DNA from 4 places in the Pseudoalteromonas 'SMAR' genome. Region 2 is predicted to be linked to each of the others. Evidence: predicted binding sites of a transcription regulator. Region 2 holds the regulator's gene; each other region holds the start of a gene.
What was found. Region 2 encodes sigma-54, which starts transcription at its own class of promoters, with help from an activator protein. Its sites were predicted from a motif close to GTTGGCACGNNNNTNGNNT; they were not measured.

Region 1 (3,543 bases), on a different contig from region 2:
AGCGTTAGCAGCAGAATTAAGCGAAGAAGTCATCAACCTGGAGCCTTTTTTTGATTATGAATTTGCCTTGTCACAAATGATGCAAAATGAGCGCTTCTTACAAACAATGCTAGATAAGTTTGCTAAGCTTTGCCGAGAGTATCTAGATAAACTCGCTGCTGTGGAGCAGGGGGAAGCGCTATTCGAGTTGGCTCATGGTATTAAAGGAGCCGCAGCCGGGCTTGGCTTTAAACGCCTCGCAAAAGCCGCCAAAGACTTAGAATCACGCAGTAAAACACTAACAATAATAACGAGTCGCACAGAGCTTGCTGAACTAGAAAAGGCATTATCTCAAGTTATGTGCTTCATCGAGCTAAAAAAGGTAGCCGTTGAAGATGCAGCCAGTTGAAAATATCTTAATTATCGACGATGACCCAATCAACACTATGGTGTTAAAAAACACCCTAGGTGAAGACTATCAGCTTTGCTTTTCTACTGCTCAAGAGCTTGATCTTAGTATATTGCAGCAGCACAGTATTGATCTGGTGATATTAGGTGTGCTTATTACCGAGGGGGATGGTTTTACCGTTCTTGAAATACTCAAAAAAGACCCGGTAACTTACAGTATTCCAGTGATTGTGATCTCCTCAAGTGTGAGCTTTAAAGATGAGGCTCGAGGCTTACAACTGGGCGCGGTTGATTATATTACGAAGCCATTTAACCCCTTGGTGATTAAAGCGCGAATTAAAAACCATCTGGCTATAAAAAAGAAAAATGACTTATTAGAAAAGCTCGCTGCCGTTGACGGTCTCACCGAACTGCCGAATCGCCGTTATCTTGATGAGCAGATGCATCTGGTTTTGCAACAGGCTCAAGCACAGCAGAGTAGTTTTGCGGTGATGCTGGTGGAGGTGGATTATTTTAAGAAATACAATGAGCACTATGGTTATATGCAAGGTGATGAGTGCTTATTTAAAGTGGCTAGAGCTTTAGAGTATGAAGCAAAACAGTGGGATGTAACCATAGGTCGCTTTGATGGCACGCGGTTTGCGCTGGTGCTGTCTCATGTCGACGTCACAAAGCTAAAAGGGTTGGCGCAAGCGCTACAAGCTGCGGTAGCTGAGTTAGCGGTGCCGCACCAAACTTCGCCGATTTGTGCCCATGTGAGTGTCAGTATTGGGGTTGTGCATGTAAATGAGCATGCTGGTCATACGCTGGAAAAGCTAGTTGCTACGGCAGACAGCGCGCTGGCAAAAGCACAAGCGCAACAACTGCCATTGTTTATTGCTGCCCTTGAGCAAAATAGCGGGATGCTAAGTTAACTGGCACCCCGCAGCAAAGTGAGCGCTGTTATTTAATTTGAGCGAGGGCATTGTCGCCGTAGCCAATCAGTTTTTGGTTTTTAAATACTAGCGGCGTACATTCGTCTTTGGTTACTTTACCATCAGAGTGCTTGCTATTTGTGGCATAGTATAAAACCTGGTAACTGTCACCGTCTTTGCTTACCAGCTCAGTAAAGTTTGGTGTCTTAAACAGCTCTTTCACCGTTTTAAAGTCAGCGCCCACTTCAAGTTCAGAAATTTTCTCACGGTTTTGTTTTTGTTGATGCTGCCAGCTTGATGAGTTGTAGTCTGATGCCCAGCCATGATCAACCTCGCCATCAGACACAGCCACAATGCAACCTGATAGAAGTGTGGAGCTTAGCGCAGCAATGAGTAATACTTTTTTCATTGTTATTTCCTTTGTAAATGACCCACCCCATGAGTGGGGAAATGATTTCGTTATTGAGTTTACAGCAAAGAGTTTGCCAAAAATTTAAATCCTTTAAAAAACATGGGTTTAGTTATTTTGTTTGCTGGTTGAATTTATTTTTCCACTAACTATTAGCGAAATTCATCAACAAGTTGAGGAGTTTCGCTAATGTACTTTAGGCAACTCGGTTACGCTGCTCGCCTTGCTTAAACGCCCGAATATTAGCGGCAATTTCATTGACCAAGCGGATAATGGCTTCTTGGCTTGCCCAGGCGGTGTGCGGTGTTAATAGTAAATTGTCACCTTGATACTGCAGCAATGGATTGTCTGGCTGTGCCGGCTCTTGCGAAAGCACATCGACGGCGGCACCAGCGATTTGGCCTTGTTGTAATGCTTGAGCCAGGTCGTATTCATTAATGATGCCACCGCGAGCCGTATTTATGATCACGGCGGACTCTGGAATAAGTGCTAAGGTGTCGGCTGCAATTAGGTCGTTGGTTTCACTGGTCAATGGACAGTGCACTGAAACAATATCAGCTTTAGCTAATGCTTGTGTAAACGCTTGGCGTCCAGAACGCACTTCAGTGGCCCCTTTGCGCTCTGCGATAATGACATTGGCACCAAAGGCGTCGGCAACGCGAGCAACGGCTTGACCCAGCGCACCATAGCCAACAATAACAAAATTTTTGTTATGTATTTCGGCAATGGGGTAATCTAAACGACAAAAGATATCGCTTTGCTGCCAGCGTCCCGCTTGGCAGTCTTGCTGGTAGCGGTGAATATTAGTAAGTAGGTTACCCAACATAGTAAAAGTATGCTGAACCACCGATGGCGTGGAATACCCAGCAACATTGGTAACGGCAACTTGTTGCGCTTTGGCGGCATCCAAATCGACGTTATTGACGCCTGTCGCGGCCACACAAATTAGCTTAAGCTTGGCAAGTTGCGCTAATGACGTGGCATCTAGCTTAACCTTATTGGTAACAATCACTTCTGCGTGCTGACATCGCTCCAGCAGTTGCTCGCTGTTAGTCGTTTGATACACAGTGATCTCTCCAAGCTGAGAAAGTGCGCTAAGATCTGTGCCTGCTAGGGTTTTGGCATCGAGTACCACAATTTGCATTATACCTGTCCTTTACTTGACTTTAGAGTTAACTCTAAGGTTTATACTATCATCGTTGACTAGGATATTCTTACCAAACCGGAGGTGTAAAGTGATTAAAATAGGTGAGTTGGCAAAACGCTTAGGCGTGTCTACCGATACTTTGCGGTATTATGAGGCCAATCAGTTATTACAGCCGCAAAGCCGAAGCGCTTCCGGTTATCGCTTGTATGACGAACAAAGTGAAAAGCAGATGCGCTTTATTCTACGCGCTAAAGAGGTTGGCTTTAGCCTCAAAGAAATACAAGATTTACTTAAAATTCAATTTCAAAAACAACAGCACAGCTGTGAGGAAGTGAAAGCGTTGACAATTGCCAAGCGTGATCAAGTGAGAGCGCGGATTGCTGAGCTGACAAAGTTTGAACAATCACTTTCAACTCTGGCACAGCAATGTTGTGGTGGCGAAGAACCGGCGGTCAGCTGTTCCATTTTAACTGCCTTGGAGGCCCTTGATGAGTGAGTTATTGCTAAACTTCTGGCAACTATTTTTAGTATCAGCACCTTGGTTATTACTGGGGTTAATATTGGCAGGGTTGCTCAATGTGTTTATTCCCAAAGATCTACTTCAGCGACACTTAGGACAAGAGGGGTTTTGGACCACAGTCAAAGCTGCCTTGATCGGCGCACCCATGCCATTGTGCTCTTGTGGA
Region 2 (3,543 bases):
CCGACCATGGGGTATGGCAATGCCTTTTCCTATCCCAGTACTGCCGAGCTTTTCCCGTGTCATTAACGCATCGAGAATGACGTGTTTGCTAACATCAGGAAGTTGCTGGTGAGCCAGTTCACTGATGTATTCTAGAATTCTTTTTTTGCTATTAAAAAGGACCGCAGCTTTGCTACAGTCCTTGTTCACTAATGTGCATAATTTCATTTTAGTGTCGAGTGAGCTTCTCTTTGTGTTTGATAACTTGACGGTCTAGCTTATCAATGAGCTTATCAATTGCCGCATACATATCTTGATGCTCGGTCGATGCAAACAGCTCACCGCCATTGACGTGTAATGTTGCCTCTGCTTTTTGTACCAGCTTTTCAACATCAAGGATCACGTGAACGTTATTTATATGATCAAAATGCCTCTCTAGCTTCGCAAACTTGTTGGTGACATAGTCTCGTAATGAGTCTGTGATTTCTACATGGCGACCAGTTAGATTTAGTTGCATAAGCATTTTCCTTCTTGGTTTTTTACGTCTTAAATCAAGCTTTTACGTTGATTTGACGGTGGAATGGCTAGGGATTCACGATATTTTGCAATCGTACGTCTCGCTACCTTAATTCCTTGCTCAGCTAAAATATCTGCAATTTTGCTATCACTTAATGGCTTAGCGGTGTTTTCTGCAGCTATTAGCTTTTTGATGAGCGCTCTAATCGCGGTAGATGAGCACTCACCGCCGTTTTCGGTACTGACATGGCTAGAGAAGAAATACTTTAACTCAAAGATACCACGAGGCGTATGCATATACTTCTGGGTGGTGACACGAGAAATTGTAGACTCATGCATATCAACCATCTCAGCGACATCATTAAGTACCATTGGGCGCATTGCTTCAGGGCCATGTTCAAAGAATGCCTGTTGTTGCTGGACAATGCAATTGGTTACTTTTAATAAAGTATCATTACGGCTTTCTAGACTTTTAATAAACCACTTAGCTTCTTGTAAGTGGGAGCGAATAAATTGGCTATCAGCACTAGAGCGAGCGGTTCTAGACATGGCCGCATAATGATCATTGACGCGGATTTTTGGCATGGCATCAGGATTGAGTTCGACTACCCAGCGACCTTTTACTTTTTTCACCGAGACATCAGGGATGACATACTCAGGCTCTTCACGAATAATGCTGGCGGCCGGCTTGGGATTGAGGCTGTGGATCAGCGTCATCACCTCTTTCAATTCGGCCTCTTTTAACCGCGTCTTTTTCGCTAAGGTACGGTAATCTCGGCTCGCCAGTAGATCGATGTGCTCAGTGAGGATCATTTTGGTTTCTGCCAGCCAAGGTGTCTCTGATGCAAACTGATTAAGCTGTATACACAAACACTCTTGCAAGCTCCGTGCAGCAACACCAACAGGGTCAAACAGCTGCACACGCTTGAGTACGGCTTCCACCTCGTCTAACTCTATCGGTTCCTCTGCTTCTGCGTCATTAATGCTGTCGAGAATGTCTTCACAGCTTAGGGTGAGTAATCCAGAGACATCGACCGCCTCAATGATGGCAATAGCAATGGCTCTATCCGTGGGACTAAAAGGAGTGAGCTCTAATTGCCACATCAAATAGTCATGCAGCGACTCAGATGTTTCTCCTTGATAAACATTATCATCATCTGGAAGAGGAGCTGAGCTGGCAACAGGGGCTGCACTCATATACTCATCCCAAGTGACGTCCATGGCTAAGTCATCGCTAACCGTGTCTTTGCTCATGGCGGTATCAGAATCGAGCTCATAATCACTGACAGGCGCTTCTTCCTGAGATGCTTGACCTTCGTCTGCAGCGGATTTTTCTTGGTTGTTTTGCTCCAAGCTTTCGGTATCAGCGTTTTCACCTTCTTCCACTTCTAGCAACGGGTTGCTATCCAGTGCTTCTTGGATTTCCTGTTGCAAATCCAAGGTACTGAGCTGCAGCAAGCGTATCGCCTGTTGCAGTTGTGGAGTCATTGTAAGTTGCTGCCCCATGCGCAGCTGTAATGATTGCCTCATGTATCTTTAACAATCCCTTATAACAGTTATTATTACTACGTCTTAACTATAGCTTGAATTGTTCGCCTAGGTAGACATCTCTTACGGTTTGATCGGCTAAAACGTGTTCTGGCGTACCTGATGCGATTAATTCCCCATGTGAAACAATATAAGCTTTTTCACATACATCAAGGGTTTCCCTGACATTATGATCGGTAATTAGCACGCCAATGCCACGATTTTTTAAGTGCTCAATTATGGTCTTTATATCTAACACCGAAATGGGATCAACACCAGCAAAAGGTTCATCAAGGAGAATAAATTTCGGGTTGGCCGCCAGAGCTCGGGCGATCTCTACTCGACGTCGTTCGCCACCAGACAGTGCCATTCCCTGTGAGTCGCGAATATGCTGGATATTAAACTCATCTAATAGTTCATTGAGTTCGGTTTCACGTTGGGCTTTGGTTAAGTCCTTACGGGTCTCTAAAATGGCCATTAAGTTTTGGTATACGGAAAGCTTACGAAAAATCGAGGACTCTTGGGGTAAATAGCCTATCCCCATTCGGGCGCGGCTGTGCATTGGCAATAACGTGATGTCTTCATCATTTATGCTAATTTCACCTTTGTCGCTAGGCACTAAGCCTACGATCATATAAAACGTGGTGGTTTTGCCAGCGCCATTAGGCCCTAATAAACCGACAATGCTGCCAGCTTCAACGCTTAACTCAACATTTTTGACCACCTGTCGGCCTTTGTAGCTTTTCGCAAGCCCAGTTGCTGTTAATACGCTCATGGATTGTTACCTTGCGATGGTTGTGGTTCTTTTTCTTTTTTGTTTTCATCGTCCTCATCAACCGGCACTAATACGGTTCTGACCCTGGAATCCTGTTGCCCCGAACGTTCAGCGCTGATCAGTTGTTGTTCAATATCATAGGTGATGACTTGGGCATTAATTTTTTGTCCAGCTTGGCTAATTTCGGCGTCACCGGAAATAACCAGCGTCAGAGCTGCTACGTCGTAACGAATTTCATTGGCTTTAGCCTCTAACAAACTACCATCCGCTTGTTTTTCGCTAAAAATAGCTGGGCTTCCGGTGGCAACCAATAATTGTTTGTTGGTGCCAAGCTCTGCGCGACGATGGACCTCTAGGCGGTCGGCTTGGATTTTCCTGTCACCATGGATAATCACCACGTTTTGCTCAAAAATACCAATGTTGCTCTGTAGCTGGGCTTGCTGTCTTCCGGAGTCGATGATGACTTCATTTTGCTCCGCGGCGAGCGCGTTGGTAGCGGCAGCTAATAGGCCTAAAAAAACGAGTTTGTTCATTACTTTACTGGTCATAATAAATTGTCTTAGTGTGATTGATGAGTTCGATCACTTGGTTGTGTAAATCCGCATGCAGGCCTTTTCCGGTGATCTTAACACTAGGACCTGTAATAATGACTGGATGTTCCGACTTCATCAATTTTTGCTTAATATCGACTCTGACATTATCGGCGTTAATATCGCTTATCATGGCGTTTGGCACTAAGTTTTGTG
Region 3 (3,543 bases), on a different contig from region 2:
AAACTTTTTATACCAGCTCGCTTAATTAAGAGGTCTATTTGAGGCAAGAAACTTTTCTCGATAACTAGGCAAAAATTTTGCTATTTAGTTGTTCTAAATAAGAAATTTTTAACGCCGTTAGCGTCAAATTTACTCCCTCAAATTGAGTAAGTATTAACGTGGATTGGTATAACCCAATAAGTGTAACAGTGGCTCCTGCAAATGGCGCAAGTATGAATATGGATTGTTATAAAGCTGCTAAGTGGATGTCCCCATAGTTTAATGGATAAAACTAGGCCCTCCTAAGGCTTCGATGTAGGTTCGATTCCTACTGGGGACGCCATTCCTTAAAGAGCAAAATCCTCCTTTTGCTCTACCTGAATTTCTACTAAATCATTTATTTGTACGTTGTTGAGTGGGCGGTTACTTATGTTCACAGCCACTGCATTTTGGGCGTTAATTTGTGTGACACGAACCTTATTAATGGTCTTGATTTGGCGCATGTACTGCTTGCCGCGTGCGTTGGTCACTGGGCTGCTGTGCGCAATGTTCAATATTTGGCCATTTTCCAATCCATGCATACGGCCAAGGTTAATAATCACTTGATCGCCGTCAACGTGCAGAATTTTACCATTCGTTGCTAAGCAAGCCACGGCGGCATTTAAGTCAATGGTAACTTGCTCGAGTGTTAACTGGATTTCGTCGGCATAATCTGTGCGCCAGAAGCGCTCACTATAAACGTCTATTAGTTTGGTCTTTTTAAATGGCCAAACGCCTTGTGTGGCGTACTGCTTTTGCCACACACGCTCGTGCGATAAGGCATCAAAAAGGGCAAAGTCGATTTTAAAGCTACGCAAAAACTTATCGCTCTGCCAAAATGCAAAGTCACTGTTAAGTTTATCCACACTGGAAATGTCGCTGATCTGAGAAAGCAAAACATATTGGCTATTGGTATTGGCCGTAACGGTTTCAATTAAACGTTCGTTATAATCAAAACGCTGGCTAAAAAAGCGTTCAACATTGATGGTTTGTGCGAAGTAAGGCACTGGCTCTAAGCTGGTGCTTTGGCCATTCATGGTTTGATAGAGCTTTTTACTTACCACCTTGTGTATGTCAAAGATTTGACCCAAGGTTGCTTGGTGCTTGTTCTTTAATTGACTTTGAGTAATGGCGATTTGTTTATTGTAGGCGCTCGTAGGGCATTGCTGATCCTGTGGCATAATATCAATGTGTAAGGTGACGTGCCAGCTATCACCTACCCGTGACTCCGACACCACATTGGCGCTTTGCACTTGGGCGTTGGAGCGTATTTTTAATTCATCCTGAGTCAGCACACCATCGGTGACAGTTTGTACACTGCTGACATTAGCGCCAGAAAATAACAGAGCCTGGGTAATGGCATCGTTGACAGCCTTACGTTTGGCTTTTTGCTGATCACCACTTTTGATGTCAGCAATGCCTGTTACTTCAAACCACTCCGCGCTAGCGCCATTGGCGTAAGATAAACTGATGAGTGATAAGCTTAGTACAATATGCTTGTTCATTTTGAGTAACCTAATTCATTAACTACCTAAATATCAGCAATACCTGTGCCAAATTTTGGCAGGATTCGTGCATATATCAGCTAAGTGAACTCTTATACCGATTCGCTTAAAAAGTGGCCTAGTCTAAGCGAACAAGGCGTAATGCGGACTGGTATTGTATTTATTGATTGTAGTGGAGATGGTTAGGATGAGGGTATTTAAATCACGTTACGTACTGCTTTTGGTCACCACATTCGCCTGGCTTAATGGCTGTGCCAGTATTGCAGACAAACACATTGAGTATGAAACCATAAAACCTGATAGTTATCCGGTACTCAAAGCCGTTGGTTATGCGCCGTTAAGTGCACAACCGGGAGCGACGGATGGTGAGAAACAGTTAATGGCAATCAAGGTTTCTAAGCTTGAAGCGTATCGTGAATTAGCGGAGCAACTGTATGGACAAAAGTTGACTGCAACAACCACGGTAAAAGGGGCCATAGCGCAAAATGATGGCTTAAAAAGTCAAGTTAATGGCCTTATCAGGGGCGCAAAAGTGCTCAAAAGCTACTCAGTCGGTGATACCTATGCCACGGAATTAGAGCTAGATATGAAAAGAGTGTACAACCTCTATATTGCGCAAACTAAGCCGAAGAAAATTAAAAAGATCCGTTACAGTATCAAATAACAGCTTAAACAATGAAAGCCTAATTTAGGCTTTCAAGTTCTTTACTAGCTTATTATCACTGCTTTTGACACTGCCGTCTTCACCATAAGTTACTGATGCAGGCACACCTATCAGAATTTCTTTCAGCTCTCTGGTGCTAACATTGGCATGGTGAGCCGCTTTGGCGTTAACTTCATTTTTGCGCTTACAATCATTCAGTAGCAATTTAACTTGGTCTACTAGGGGCGAAAGTTCTTCGTTTTTGAACAGTTCAACATCGACTTGAGCGAGTTCTTTGTCGAGTTGTTGCAGTTGTGTGATGTGTGAGAGTTTTTCCCGAGCGATATCTTTTAAGCTATCACCGTGGCGAGAGGCGAGCGCCTCAAGCTCGTCCACTAGAAGCTGGGTCAAAGCTTCTAGTGCACTAATTTGTTGCGTTAGTTTGTGGTGGCAAAGCCGAACCGTATCATCCATAGATCTCGAACTCGAATGCTGCTATGTTTTTTGCCAGTTTATCGGCGTCAACCTGGTACTTGCCTTCGGCAATAGCTTTTTTCAGCTCTTCGACTTTTTTATCGTCAAAACCGGAAGACTGCTGCGCCTTATCATTTACAGACTTTAACTGTTGTGCCTGTGGGGTTAGGCTCACTGAATCCGCAGCCGCTTTAGGTGCTGCAGGTGCCTTATTATTCGTGGCATTGGCTTCGTTACGTTGTAACTCCGCTTTTTGTTGCTTAACATTGTTAGCAACGGATGTAGATTGATTTTGACCGTTAACTTGATTAACCATGATTGTAGACCCAATACTATTATACTCTCAGCCACTATATCGGCTTGCGTAAGCATTACTTTAGCAAATTTTTTATAAATTCACCTCAACAGTTTCTACATCGATAACTCTAGCACGTAAGGTCTTGCCAGAGCGAGCATTTTTTACCCGAACTAAATCCCCTTTATTGCCGTCTTGCAGTGCTTCACCGGCTGTTTTTATTACCAAACCACCAGACTTAGCAAAAATAGTCACGCCATCGCCTTTGCATACCATACAAATATGACGCTGGGTGAAGGCCTGCCCCTCACGAATATTGCGTTTACTGCGGCTGCCAATAATGAGCTTAGCTTCTTCAATATATGAAACTCGGCGAAAACGTTTGGGTTGATACTCTTTTTTGATGTCTTCAGCCGTAATGATACTGCCTTTTTCGAGCATGTTGGCGCTAACTAACACTGGGAATAGACGGTCGATCCGGACATGGACGTATTGCGTCCAACTGACTAAATCGTTGCAGCGTAATTGCACGGTTACCTGAGTATTAAAAGGAGGAGTCATGGCCGTGGCGCGCTCTAATGGCTGTTGACACTCTCGGGCCGGGATGC
Region 4 (3,543 bases), on a different contig from region 2:
ATGGCATCTCCACCAAGTTCTAAGGTATCTGACTCCAGCAGTGCTTTTTTACCAATTAAGGTGGATGCCTGCAAAGCGGAATTAGAGGTCATCGAGGCACTCAGAGAATCGAACTTCGAATTTAACTTTGAGATCCCCTCAGCCATAGTAAAGTTGGTCATCTGCGCAATCATCTGATCATTGTCTGCAGGCTTACTGGGATCTTGATAAGACAGCTGCTGAGTAAGCAATGAAAAGAAATCTTCCTGCGTTAAGGTATCTCGGTTCTGTTGCTCCTCTGTGGTGCGATTTTCTTTATTCCACCGCAGAGAATCCATATACGACGAAGTAGCGGAATTTACGTCATTACTCATCAGCTGTTACTCCCAATCTAGCGCTGACCAAGCTGCAGGGTTTTGCTCAACATTTGCTTTGCAGCATCTGCAACCTGAACATTGGTTTGGTAAGAACGAGAGGCTGAAATCATATTTGCCATCTCCTCTACCACATTCACATTCGGTTTATAAATGTAGCCATTTGCATCAGCACTAGGGTGGTTTGGATTGTACTCAATCTGAAGCGGTTTATCGCTTTCAACCACACCTAGCACCTTCACTCCAACAGACGATCCCATGGCATTATTTTGGGAAGTTGAAGCTTTAGAAAGTTCAGCTGCAAACACCGGATGTCTAGCGCGATACACTCCTTCTTGGCTGGAGCTTATCGAGTTGGCATTCGAAATGTTACTCGCAGTGGTGTTCAGGCGCACATTTTGGGCACTCATGCCCGAGCCAGAAATATCAAAAACGTTGTAAAGACTCATAATTATGCTCCTTGACCACCCAGTGCCTTTTTAAGGCCACTGAAATTACCAGATAAAAACTGCAAACTGGCTTGGTACTCTAATGCATTCTGTGTATACAAGTTTCGTTCCACTTGTATGTCCACTGAGTTACCATCACCTGTATCTGCTTGATTTGGCGAACGATATAGTTCATTTGCGTTGGTCATTTTAGTGCCACCACTGAGATGCTTGGCATCAGTTCTCACCATATCATTGCCGCTTCTTTGCCCCGCTTTTGCCGCTTTTAAGGCACCTGCGAAGTCAATATCTTTTGCTTTATATCCTGGAGTGTCCGCATTTGCGATATTACTCGCTAACATTTCCGCACGTTGCGAGCGGATCAGCATGGTATGCTGATGAACACCCAGTGCTTTATCGAAACTTATAGCCATAGTTAAACTCCAAAAATTTGACTCACAGTGATAAAGCAATCTTTAGGCCAAAATATAAATTTATTTTTTCTCTTTAATTTCAATGGTTAATACCATTAAAAAGGCGAGGTAATGATCTATTTGAGGCTAATTCATTAAACTTATGCTCATCAAAAATCACTGTCAACGAAACAAAAATAGTAGAGGTTAAGGTTGGTTTTAAGCATCAGCTTGTTATTAAAAAAGAGGAGCAAACGTTTTTCTATGACAGGAAAAAGTTATTGTCAGAAGTGGCACCGGCAAAGCTAAGCAAGTCAAGGTTCGGCAACAGCAATTCAATAGCATCAGTAAGACGATGTAGGAGCAAGTTGATAATTATACCAATTCGCTCAATTAAGTGGTCTATTTGAGGCAAGAAAATTCTGACGATAACACCGCTCTCGCGTCCTGCTACCGCCAAGGTGCCTATATCCGTATAGGCAAGGCGAAAATTTTGCTATTTAGTTGTTCTAAATGAGAAATTTTTAACGCAGTTAGCGTTGAATTTGATCCCTCAAATTGAGTAAGTATTAATCCGGATTGGTATTATAGAGCTGGCTTGCAACAGTGTTTTGAGGCACTGTTGCGAAGCTTAATGGTAGAGTGACTATTTTTTCTGGTAAATAATACCTGGGTTACAGCGGATCATAGTAAAGTCATCACTTAAACCGGCCATTGACTCAGAGGCACCTAAAAACAAGTAACCATTAGGATTGAGTGACTGTGCAAATTGCGCAATGATTTTTGCTTTGACCTCTGGGGAAAAATAGATCAGTACATTGCGGCAAAAAATGACATCAAACTTGCCCATCAAAGCATAAGAGTCCAACAAGTTAAGGTGCCTAAAGCTCACCATTTTTCGTATTGGCTCTACCACTTTAGCCATACCATTACCGCTGTCGGTAAAAAACTTTTTGCGTCGCTCTGGAGACAATCCACGCGCTAACGCCAAAGCGTCATATTCAGCGTTTTTACACATATCAAGCATGGTATTAGAAATGTCAGTACCCACTATCTGCACGCCCATTTTGAGGGCGCCTGGCGACTTACTGACATACTCATTCGCTGACATGGCAATGGAATACGGCTCTTGTCCTGACGAACTTGCCGCTGACCAAATTTTCACTGGTCTTCTTAGATCTTTAAACTCCGGCAAGATCCGATTTTTAAGTAACTCAAACGGGTAAGTATCTCTAAACCATAAGGTTTCGTTGGTAGTCATGGCATCAACCACCGCGGCACGAAGTTGCCGTTCATGGGGGCTTAGTGTTTTAGCAACTAACGATGACAAAGATTCAACATTGAAGCGCGCCATCAATGGAGCTAATCGACTTTTAACCAAGTACAATTTGTTGTTGCCCAGTACGATCCCACACTGCTGCTCCAGAAAGGTTCGAAATTGATCGTACTCTTTTTGCTCTAAATGCTTATTTTCCAAGTGCTACCACCAGCTTTAATCACAATGAACCCATTTCTTAACCGCTGCGGCTAATTCATCGGGGTTAAACTTAGCAATAAAATCATCTGCGCCTACTTTTTCAATCATTGCCTGATTGAATACCCCACTTAAGGAAGTATGTAAAATAACATGAAGTGGCGCTAACTTTGGATCCGCCTTGATCTCAGCCGTTAAGGTATAGCCATCCATTTCCGGCATTTCAACATCCGATATCAACAAGCCTACGCGCTCGGTGACATTATTTTGACAGTCCATATCGGCAATTTCTCTAAGCCTGATCAGCGCTTCTTTGCCGTTTTTAGCCAACTCGGTTTGCACTCCTAAAGGTTCTAATGCACGCTTGACCTGGTTTCGCGCTACTGCCGAGTCATCAGCAATAAAGACAATACGCTCGCCCAAATCTTTTTGCATTTCGCCATCAGAGACAATTCCAGCGCTGACTTCAGTATCTATAGGACAAATTTCGTTTAAGATCTTTTCTACGTCAAGGATTTCGACTAATTCATCTTCAATTTCTGTTACTGCGGTTAGGTAAGAATAACGACCAGCCCCCGAAGGTGGCGGCATTATTTTCTCCCAGTTCATGTTGACAATACGTTCTACAGCGCTTACCAAGAATCCTTGAACTGAGCGGTTATATTCAGCGATAACAATAAAACAATTGCGGATATCTTGGATAGGAGGCCCACCTACCGCCAGCGACATATCAATTACTGAAATAGTTTGACCACGAATATGAGCCACACCACGAATAAGCGGATTAGACTTTGGCATGCTCGTCAGGGCAGGACATTGTAGAACTTCTCTGACCTTAAAGACATTAATACCGAAGCGTTGTCGACCTTGAAGCC

Region 1: ACNKW2_RS04175 (DUF3192 domain-containing protein) is a predicted target of sigma-54. The motif match lies at 1,773-1,791, and genes of this name have one in related genera.
Region 3: ACNKW2_RS11970 (flagellar assembly protein T N-terminal domain-containing protein) is a predicted target of sigma-54. The motif match lies at 1,558-1,576, and genes of this name have one in related genera.
Region 4: flgB (flagellar basal body rod protein FlgB) is a predicted target of sigma-54. The motif match lies at 1,249-1,267, and genes of this name have one in related genera.

Annotation. Positions count from the first base shown of each region.
Region 1 covers NZ_JBLWMW010000005.1:139,067-142,609, reverse strand. Annotated here, with positions in the region: gene ACNKW2_RS04185 (PAS domain-containing sensor histidine kinase) at 1-388, shown strand, start outside; gene ACNKW2_RS04180 (diguanylate cyclase domain-containing protein) at 375-1,301, shown strand; gene ACNKW2_RS04175 (DUF3192 domain-containing protein) at 1,330-1,710, opposite strand; gene ACNKW2_RS04170 (D-2-hydroxyacid dehydrogenase) at 1,907-2,854, opposite strand; gene zntR (Zn(2+)-responsive transcriptional regulator) at 2,946-3,353, shown strand; gene ACNKW2_RS04160 (SO_0444 family Cu/Zn efflux transporter) at 3,346-3,543, shown strand, end outside.
Region 2 covers NZ_JBLWMW010000004.1:124,677-128,219, reverse strand. Annotated here, with positions in the region: gene ptsN (PTS IIA-like nitrogen regulatory protein PtsN) at 1-207, opposite strand, end outside; gene hpf (ribosome hibernation promoting factor) at 209-496, opposite strand; gene ACNKW2_RS03340 (RNA polymerase factor sigma-54) at 526-2,025, opposite strand; gene lptB (LPS export ABC transporter ATP-binding protein) at 2,072-2,797, opposite strand; gene lptA (lipopolysaccharide transport periplasmic protein LptA) at 2,794-3,345, opposite strand; gene lptC (LPS export ABC transporter periplasmic protein LptC) at 3,335-3,543, opposite strand, start outside.
Region 3 covers NZ_JBLWMW010000026.1:37,964-41,506, forward strand. Annotated here, with positions in the region: tRNA gene ACNKW2_RS11965 (tRNA-Arg) at 248-322, shown strand; gene ACNKW2_RS11970 (flagellar assembly protein T N-terminal domain-containing protein) at 327-1,523, opposite strand; gene ACNKW2_RS11975 (LPP20 family lipoprotein) at 1,711-2,187, shown strand; gene ACNKW2_RS11980 (flagella synthesis protein FlgN) at 2,212-2,640, opposite strand; gene flgM (flagellar biosynthesis anti-sigma factor FlgM) at 2,633-2,956, opposite strand; gene flgA (flagellar basal body P-ring formation chaperone FlgA) at 3,029-3,543, opposite strand, start outside.
Region 4 covers NZ_JBLWMW010000026.1:41,916-45,458, reverse strand. Annotated here, with positions in the region: gene ACNKW2_RS12015 (flagellar hook assembly protein FlgD) at 1-353, opposite strand, end outside; gene flgC (flagellar basal body rod protein FlgC) at 371-802, opposite strand; gene flgB (flagellar basal body rod protein FlgB) at 805-1,215, opposite strand; gene ACNKW2_RS12000 (CheR family methyltransferase) at 1,841-2,671, opposite strand; gene ACNKW2_RS11995 (chemotaxis protein CheV) at 2,687-3,543, opposite strand, start outside.